3 regions of the Rahnella sp. CFA14(1/10) genome follow, and region 3 is predicted to be linked to each of the others. Evidence: predicted binding sites of a transcription regulator. Region 3 holds the regulator's gene; each other region holds the start of a gene.
What was found. The regulator PurR, encoded in region 3, represses purine synthesis genes. The targets are predictions, from matches to a motif close to CANGCAAACGTTTGCNTG.
Positions count from the first base shown of each region.

Region 1: a site for PurR is predicted at 1,411-1,428, ahead of purL (phosphoribosylformylglycinamidine synthase). Genes of this name have one in related genera too.
Region 2: a site for PurR is predicted at 1,846-1,863, ahead of EVX52_RS19630 (NCS2 family permease). Genes of this name have one in related genera too.

Region 1 is NZ_SEWS01000012.1:127,121-130,394, forward strand. It holds gene purL (phosphoribosylformylglycinamidine synthase) at 1-1,314, opposite strand, end outside; gene mltF (membrane-bound lytic murein transglycosylase MltF) at 1,593-3,053, shown strand; gene tadA (tRNA adenosine(34) deaminase TadA) at 3,072-3,274, opposite strand, start outside.
Region 2 is NZ_SEWS01000010.1:92,953-96,226, reverse strand. It holds gene EVX52_RS19635 (Na+/H+ antiporter) at 1-195, opposite strand, end outside; gene EVX52_RS19630 (NCS2 family permease) at 363-1,730, opposite strand; gene EVX52_RS19625 (glutathione S-transferase family protein) at 2,258-2,926, opposite strand; gene EVX52_RS19620 (bifunctional diguanylate cyclase/phosphodiesterase) at 3,192-3,274, shown strand, end outside.
Region 3 is NZ_SEWS01000001.1:250,236-253,509, reverse strand. It holds gene punR (DNA-binding transcriptional activator PunR) at 127-1,032, shown strand; gene purR (HTH-type transcriptional repressor PurR) at 1,068-2,093, opposite strand; gene EVX52_RS25730 (YnhF family membrane protein) at 2,398-2,517, shown strand; gene EVX52_RS01195 (C40 family peptidase) at 2,683-3,274, opposite strand, start outside.

The DNA of each region.
Region 1 (3,274 bases), on a different contig from region 3:
AAGAACGATCAGTTTCGCGCCAACGGTGATTTCACCTTTTTGTACGTGATCAGCACGGATGTTACCGATACCGCCCGCCAGCATGATCGGTTTATGATAACCGCGCAGCTCCGGGCCGTTGTGGCTGTTGACGTTTTCTTCATAAGTACGGAAGTAGCCCAGTAATGCCGGACGACCAAATTCGTTGTTAAATGCGGCCCCGCCCAGCGGACCGTCGGTCATAATATCCAGCGCGGTAACGATACGATCCGGCTTACCAAAGTCTTCTTCCCATGGTTGTTCAAAACCCGGAATACGCAGGTTGGAAACGGAGAAACCGACCAGACCGGCTTTAGGTTTCGCACCACGGCCGGTTGCGCCTTCATCACGGATTTCGCCGCCGGAACCGGTGGCCGCACCCGGCCACGGAGAGATCGCCGTCGGGTGGTTATGGGTCTCGACCTTCATCAGGATATGCGCCTGTTCCTGATGAAAATCATACAGACCGTCTTTTGCATCAGCGTAGAAACGGCCGACCTGTGAACCTTCCATCACGGCGGCGTTATCTTTATACGCAGACAGCACGTGATCAGGGGTGTGTTCGAAGGTGTTCTTAATCATCTTAAACAGGGATTTCGGCTGCGTTTTACCGTCGATAATCCAGTCTGCGTTGAAGATTTTGTGACGACAGTGTTCTGAGTTTGCCTGTGCGAACATATACAGTTCGATATCCGTCGGGTTGCGCCCCAACGACGTAAAGGCAGCCATCAGATAATCAATTTCGTCCTGCGCCAGCGCCAGACCTAATTTGGTATTGGCGGCTTCCAGTGCGCCACGGCCCTCACCGAGGATATCCACATGTTGCACAGGGGCAGGCTGATGCTGTGCAAACAGCGCGCTGGCGTCTTCCAGCTGGCCAAAGACGGTTTCCATCATGCGGTCATGCAGCAAGGCACCCAGTTCGCTCCACTGAGCTTCGGCCAGTTGCGGTGCCTGAACATAAAATGCCAGACCGCGCTCCAGACGCAGAACCTGTGACAGGCCGCAATTGTGTGCGATATCGGTAGCTTTGGAAGACCACGGAGAAATGGTGCCGGGGCGCGGGGTCACTAACAGTAAACGACCAGAAGGAGCATGTTCAGCGAGAGAAGGACCGTATTTCAGAAGGCGTTGTAACTTGGTTTGTTCGTCCGAATTCAGCGGCGCGCTGACATCGGCAAAGTGTACATATTCGGCGTAAATATCGCTGACCGGAAGGCGGACTTCCTGACAACGGGACAACAATTTATTAATGCGAAAAGCCGACAAAGCGGGCGAACCACGCAGTATTTCCATAATGACAGATCTCTCGTCTTCGAAGACACTGACCACAGTGCTTCATTGGGCGCAACAGGGGGAAAACGCGGGCTATTATAAAGAAAGCTGGCGTCCGACGAAACCGTTTGCGCAGGGAAACTTGATATTCATTTATAGGCCCACATATCTTGCGGGTATCATGAATAAAGTTGCAGACTGCCGTTTTGTTGAGCAAAATGCGTCAGCACTGGGGATATAACCATACTAACTGCACAGCATAGCGTAAAAAAACAAGAGCGCCGCAGCGAGATAACTATTTGACGCGACTAAAAATTAATTATGTCCTGGTGGGGATCGCCGCCCTGTTACTGGCGCTGGCTTTATGGCCCGCAGTCCCATGGCACAGAGGTGAAGGCGACCAGCTGGATCACATAAAATCCCGTGGAGAATTGCGCGTAAGCACGCTCAATTCTCCACTGACTTTTATGGAATCTCCGGAAGGTAATCTCGGCTTCGATTACGAACTGGCTAAACGCTTTGCAGATTATCTGGGCGTGCGGCTGGTCGTGACACAGCACACCACCATCGAGAGCATGTTTGACGATCTGGACCATGATCATACTGACCTGCTGGCTTCCGGGCTGGTATATAACAATGCGCGGCTGAAAAACTACCGCGCCGGTCCGGAGTACTATTCCGTTTCCCAGCAGCTGGTTTACCGGCAGGGTGCCGTGCGTCCGAAAAGCTTTGCGGACATCAAAGGCTCGCTGGTGGTGTCTGCCGGCAGCGCACATATCGCCACACTCGAAGACGCCAGTAAAAAGTATCCCGGCCTCACGTGGACCACAACCGATAAGATGTCGCCACGCGATTTGTTGCAGCAAGTCGAGAACGGCAAACTCGATTATACGCTGGGCGATTCGGTGACTATCGCGCTGATGCAGCGCGTCTATCCGCGTCTGGCGGTGGCTTTTGATGCCACTGATGACGAACCCGTGACCTGGTACTACCGCAAGCAACCTGATGACGACAGCCTCTCGGCCGCCATGCTGGACTTTTTCAGCCAGATTTCTGAAGACGGTACACTGGAAAAGCTGGAGGAGAAATATCTCGGGCATGTGGGCGATTTTGATTACGTCGATACCCGGACTTTCCTTAACGCCATCGACAGTACGCTGCCGGATTTACAGCCGCTGTTTGAAAAATATGCCGGGAATATTGACTGGCGTTTACTGGCTGCCATCGCCTATCAGGAGTCACATTGGGATCCGCAGGCGAAATCCCCGACCGGCGTACGGGGTGTGATGATGCTGACCCGTGCAACCGCTGGCGGGCTGAATGTCGACGACCGTACTGACGCCGAACAGAGCATTCGCGGCGGTGCCCAGTATCTGTCGCATCTGATGGATAAAATGCCGGAATCAATTCCGCAGGATGAACGGATCTGGTTTGCCCTTGCCGCTTATAACATGGGTTATGGTCATATGCTGGATGCCCGTAAGCTGACGGCGCAGCAAAAAGGCAATCCTGACAGCTGGGCTGATGTGAAGCAACGCTTGCCGATGCTGAATCAGAAACGCTTCTTCAGCCGGACGAGTTACGGATATGCGCGTGGTACGCAGGCGTATAACTATGTGGAGAATATCCGTCGTTATCAGCTGAGTCTGGTGGGATACCTGATGGAAAAGGAAAAACAGCAGGCACAGAAAGCCGCCTTACAGGCTCAGTTAGGTCAGGGGTATCCGGTGGTCAATGCGCAGGAAGCCCTGGCACCGTAAGGCTGGCAGGCCTGTTTATCAGGCCTGTTCATCCGACGCATTACCCGCCTGAGCAGCACGCTCTGCCAGTCGCAGCGCTTTTTTCTGGCTGCGGCGAAAACGGAAAAAACGACTCAGTTGTTCCGAACAGGCTTCTGCCAGTACACCCGCAGTAATGTCTATCTGATGATTCATGCCCGGATGGCGCAGTATATCGAGCAACGATCCCACAGCACCGGTTT
Region 2 (3,274 bases), on a different contig from region 3:
TAACGGCGGGATAAAAAGGACGAGAAACAGCTCAGGATCGAAATCCACATGCAAACCAAAATTTGGCCAGGCCAGCAAGGCACCGACAGCAATCTGCATTAACGGAAGAGGAACCTGAAACGGCAACATTCTGGTGACGACGCCGGAGAGCGACACCACCAGAATCAAAATCAGAATGGTAAAGAAGATTTCCATGCTTTCCTTAGACTCTTGTTTTTATAAATTTCAGCCAGACGCAGGTGAGTGAGTCCGGAGCGAACTAAGGAATAGTAGATCAAAAGGAGATGTGATTTAAATCAGTGCGTGCGGTTACATCAGAGAGGATTTGCTCCTCCCCCTGCGAAGAGGGAGGAGCAAACAGATCAGATCGCCCATCCGCCCGCATAAAACGCCACCAGCGCCACAGCGATAATCACCGTGCCAGCGTTAAGTTTACGCCATTCGCCGGAGAAAATACGGCCAATCACCAGTGCGCTGAAACCGAGCATGATGCCGGTGACAATGTTACAGGTCAGAACAATAAAGACCGCGCAAAGTAACCCTGACATCGCGTCAACAAAATCGCTGAAATCCAGTTTGGTGACATTGCTGAGCATCAGCAGACCAACGTACATCAGCGCAGGTGCGGTGGCGTAAGCAGGGACCAGATAAGACAGCGGAGACAGGAACAACATCAGCAGGAATAGCACACCGACCACGGTGGCTGTCAGGCCGGTTTTACCGCCAGCCGCCGTGCCGGCTGCCGATTCGATATAAACCGCAGCCGGAGAAGCGCCAACCAGGGAAGCGAAAATACTGCTCACGGAGTCAGCCGTCAGGGCTTTTCCGCCGCTGATGATCTGCCCGTTTTCATCCAGTAGATTGGCCTGACCGGCGACCGCGCGAATGGTGCCGGTGGCATCAAACACCGCCGTCATCACCAGGGCCAGTACACTGGGTAATACCGCAGCTTTCAGCGCACCCATGATATCCAGATCGAAAATCACCGATTTGCCGTCAGCGCCTGCCAGAGAAGGTATCGCAAACAAACCCTGATATTTCACGGCAGGATCGAAGATCAGGCCGATAATCGAAATCGCGATAATCACCAGCAAGATGCCACCCGGAACACGCAGTTTCTCCAGGCCAAAAATCACCGCCAGACCGAGTAATGTCATCACTACCGGGAAAGAGGTGAACGCGCCAAGTGCCACCGGTAAGCCGTCCAGCGGGTTTTTCACCACCAGGCCAACACCGTTGGCGGCGATCAGTAACAGGAATAAACCAATACCGATACCGGTGCCATGCGCAACGCCTGTTGGCAGATTGCGCAAAATCCACGAACGGATGCCCGTCACCGAGATAATAGTGAACAAGACGCCCATCAGAAATACCGCGCCGAGTGCCACCGGTACGCTGATATGCTGGCCCAAAACCAGACTAAAAGCGGTAAAGGCAGTCAGAGAAATGGCGCAACCAATCGCCAGCGGCAGGTTTGCCCACAGGCCCATCAGCAAGGAACCAAAACCGGCAACCAGACAGGTCGCAACAAATACTGCACTTGGCGAGAAGCCTGCTTTGCCGAGCATGGATGGCACGACAATGACCGAATATACCATCGCCAGAAAAGTCGTTAAGCCCGCTATCACTTCCTGACGGACATTACTGCCACGCGCACTCATTTTGAAAAAAGCATCAAGCGGGCTTTTTGGCGCAACGGCGCTGCCCGCCTGAGGTTGTTGACTCGACATGGAAAATCCTCTGAATGTCTTTACTGATTAGCCGGCGTGGTCATTATGAAACCGTTTCTGCACGTTCCTTTCCTTATTTGTCGTCCTGAATCGCCGGAAAAAGCGTCAGAACGGCAAAGCAAACGTTTAACTCGCAGCGCGTATGGCGGGGACTCATTAAAAAAAACGCCCCAAATAATTCATGTTGCAGGAAGGCGGCAAGGAAGGGAATCCCGATGAGCTTACTCAGGTAAGTGATTCGGGTGACCGACCTAGCCAACACGTCTGCAACGTGAAGTATGAAGGGGAGGTACGCAAACGATTATCTCGCCTTTAACCGGCGCACATCAACTGTGAATGGCAATAATTTACCGTTGTCCGGTCAATAAAAACGCGATTGTGGTGGAAATTTATCCGGTGGCAAAAAAGGAAGAAAAAGAGGCGAAATAAATAGCAGGGTATTTATTGTGGTTTATTTTTATCAGGCGTTGATTGCGTACCCCATCATGCGCAATCAATGCCTGAATAATATAAAAGCGCGTAATGGATTAACGTAAAATATTAAATGGTCCGCCGTTTTCCAGCGCCTTCTGATAGGCCGGACGTGCAGTCACATTTGATAGCCAGGCATTCAGTTGCGGGTATTTCCCAAGTCCGGACCGGGCATTGATCGCTTCTATCGGGAAACTCATCTGAATATCTGCTGCGCTGAACTGATAACCGGCAAAATAAGGATGAGTTACCAGGTGCTGTTCAAGATAATCCAGATGAGTATGGATCTGTTTATCCAGATAATTTTTCTGCACGCCCTGCCCGATCGCGCCGGCAATCGGGCGGATCAGCCATGGCATTGGCGGTTGACCCAGACGGCTGAAAATCAGCTTCATGACCAGCAAAGGCATCAGCGATCCTTCAGCGTAGTGCATCCAGTAACGATATTGCTGACGCTCGGCAAACGCCGTGGGTTTCAGCGTGCCCGCATCGTCATACACCTCCTGCAGGTATTCAATAATGGCGCCGGATTCCGCGAGGATCAGTCCGTTATCTTCCAGTACGGGTGACTTGCCCAGAGGATGAATTTTTTTGAGTGATGCCGGTGCCAGCATGGATTTTTTATCCCGCTGATAACGTTTGATTTCGTAAGGAATGTCCAGTTCTTCGAGCATCCATAAGATTCGCTGCGAACGGGAATTATCCAAATGATGCACTGTTAACATAAATGTCTGTCGTCCTGTTTCATTTAATTATTTGTTAACTATAGACAACGCTTTCAAAACGCGTATCTGTTTCGTTTTAAAACCCTCCCTTTCTTCAGGATTAATTTATCAAAAAACTTTTTATTTGATTAAAATCACTTACGGATTAATCTTAATTACATGAAAAAAATATCGTAAGTTCATTCGCCTTTAATAATTCTTAATGCCATTATCGCCGGATAAAAATCAGCCCGTCGCTATCGACTCTCTCTTTGTGGAGCCTCACATGTTTTCCAGTAATTACAACAATGTGCTTGTGATGTTTTCGTTCATTGTTGCAATGCTTGCCTCTTATACCGCGCTAGATAT
Region 3 (3,274 bases):
TTAATTTATTTATTGCAGATGATGTGACGCAGATTTCATACCGGGGGCGGAGTTTAACGCTTTGATAACAGGCTTGTGAAACGTTAATATTTGCACTCTGCTATCAAAAAAATTGAAGGCTGGATTATGTGGTCAGAATACGCTCTCGAAGTGGTTGATGCTGTCGCAAGAACCGGCAGTTTTAGTGCAGCTGCGCAGGACTTACACCGTGTGCCTTCTGCCATCAGTTACACCGTCCGCCAGCTTGAACAATGGCTGGCCGTGCCGTTGTTTGAACGTCGACATCGTGACGTAGTGCTGACGCCAGCGGGAAAGGTTTTTGTCGATGAAGCACGGGTTATGACAAAAAAAATGATAGCCACCCGCCGGCAGTGTCAACAGGTGGCGAACGGCTGGCGCGGCGAATTACGTGTGGCGGTCGACCGGATTGTCAAACCCGCACGGACACGGCGTCTGGTGCTCGATTTTTATCGCCATTTTGCGGATACCGAACTCATTATTCACTCGGAAGTGTTTAACGGTGTCTGGGATGCGTTGGTCGACGGGCGTGCAGACGTGGCGATCGGCGCTACGCGCGCGATACCGGTTGGCGGGCGCTTCAGTTTTCGTGATATGGGATTTATGGACTGGCATTGTGTCGTCAGCCCGCAACATCCGCTGGCGCAGCTATCCGGTGCGCTGAACGATGATCAACTGCGACCTTATCCGGCATTGTGCCTGGAAGATACTTCCCGGACATTGCCTAAGCGTGATACCTGGACGCTCGATAACCAGCGGCGTCTGGTCGTGCCGGACTGGACCTGTGCGCTGGAATGCCTGACTGAGGGTTTATGCGTGGGTATGATGCCGGTTCACCGGGTCATGCCGTGGATTGAACAGGGAAAATTACAGGTGCTGGCACTGGAGAATATATTCCCTGACAGCCCGTGCTGCCTGACGTGGGATCAAAGCAATCCTTCACCTTCACTGAGCTGGCTGTTGGAATACATGGGCGATACAGACACCATGAATCAGGAATGGCTGCGCGATTAGAACAAACGCCTGCACAGGCAGGCGTTTGTTATTTGTTAACGACGGTAATCGCGGTACGGGCCGTCGGCGACTGAACGGCGCTCGACCAGTTTCGGATGCACTTCGATGGTCTGGGACTCTTCACGCTTACTGACAATTCTGTCCAGTAACATCGTAAAGGCCATTTCACCCAGACGTTCTTTCGGCTGATGCACGGTTGTCAGCGCCGGGGAGAAGTAACGGGCGTTACGCACATTGTCGTACCCGATCACGGAAATATCCTGAGGAACGCGAAGGCCGAGTTCGTCTGCGGCACAAATTGCACCCATTGCCATCACATCGCCGCCGCAAAATACGGCAGTCGGACGATGCTTCTGCATCAGAATCTTATGCATTGCCTGGTAGCCAGACTCTGGTTCGAAATCACCCTGAACTACCCATTCGTCACGAAGAGGAATATTGGCTTCAGTCAGTGCTTTCACAAAACCCTGGAAGCGGCCGCCGCCGGTATTACGCGCCAGTTGCCCGGGGATCACGCCAATATCACGATGACCGCGTTCAATCAGATAACGACCGGCCATGTAACCACCTTCGAAAGCGTTATCGATAATGCTGTCGGTAAAGTTCTTGCGTGCTTCACCCCAGTCCATGACCACCATGGGAATCGAGCGGTACTCTTCGAGCATATTGAGCAATTCATCAGGGTATTCCGCGCACATCACCAGCAAGCCGTCGACGCGTTTTTGCGCCAGCATTTGCAGGTAGGCCTGTTGTTTCTCCAGGTTATTATGCGAGTTACACAAAATCAGCGTATAGCCTTTGGAGAAGCAGCTGTTTTCCACGGCTTCAATCACTTCGGCAAAATAGGGCGCTTCGCTTGAGGTGGCCAGCAGGCCGATGGTTTTAGTGTTATTGACCTTCAGACTGCGGGCTACAGCACTCGGAGAGTAATGTAACTCTTTGATTGCAAGGAGAACCGCTTCTTTGGTTTCTTCGGCGACGAAACGTGTTTTATTGATGACGTGCGACACGGTTGTAGTGGAAACGCCAGCGCGCTTTGCGACATCTTTAATCGTTGCCATGTAAACAATGACTCCTGAACTCACGTGCTTCAGCACGTTAGCATTATGTTAATCGTTTGCCTGCGAGGATTTAACTGCTGGCTTCTCAAAGGGCAGTGAAATCATTGGGTGGATTCTTCAGAATGAGGCGCGAAATGCTCTCGGGTGAAATCGACCGGCACACAGACGTGTTAACCGACAATTTTCTCTTATAATGCAGGAAAGTGGAAGCAAAATTCTCAGGAACGCATTGTCATTCAACACAAGATTTTAAAGGTTAATTATGAGAAAATGCGTTGGCACACAATGAGTGTGGTATTAAGAAATGCCACAATTTGATCCGAAAGGGGGTTTGATGGACAGCAACCTGAAATTATCGTTGATCACCACGGTATGCGCTTTGCTTATGATTATCGCTTTCAGCTTCACTGCAATAATGAACTGATTCAATAAGTGATCCGCCATAAAAAAGGGCGACGCCTGTCACAGGCGTCGCCCTTTTCAATGTTACGCAGTGACCGTTACCGCCGATGTTCTTCCCTGCAGAAACGCTTCGTTAAATGCTATTCAATGGCTGATTAGCGAACCTTCAGACTTAACGAATTGTTTATTATCGGATCGTTTTAGGGGTCATTACCCGACGTGCGCCTACATAGTGGTCTTGCCAGTAATCATCGCCAAGAGAAGTAATTTTAATGTCTTCGCCCGTTCTTGGAGACTGAATAAACTTGCCGTTGCCAACGTAAACCCCAACATGGTCTGCCGCGCCGCGGTTATTGATTCTGAAGAACACCAGATCACCGCTTTCAAGTTCGCCGCGTTTGACCGGAGCGGCATCGCGCAGGTGATACATTTCATTCGCTGTACGTGGCATTTTTATACGGATCAAATCTTTGTAAGCATAATAAACTAAGCCGCTGCAATCAAAACCGGTATTCGGCGAGGTTCCGCCCCAGCGATACGGTTTTCCTACCTGGTGCATCAGTTTGGTCATGGCCGTTTGCTGAGCATGCTGATAGCGTTTTTTATGTGTTGCACTTAGCGTAATCGGTTTGCTGTCTTCTTCGAATTTCTTACCTTTACGGTGCCGGCCATAGGCTTCTTTTTTACCGGCCTTTTCCGTGCTGTTTTTCGCGAGGGCACGGGTTTTGCTATGTCTCTCTGTTTTGCTCTCGGCCCGCGTGGTCTTGAGTGTCTTTTCT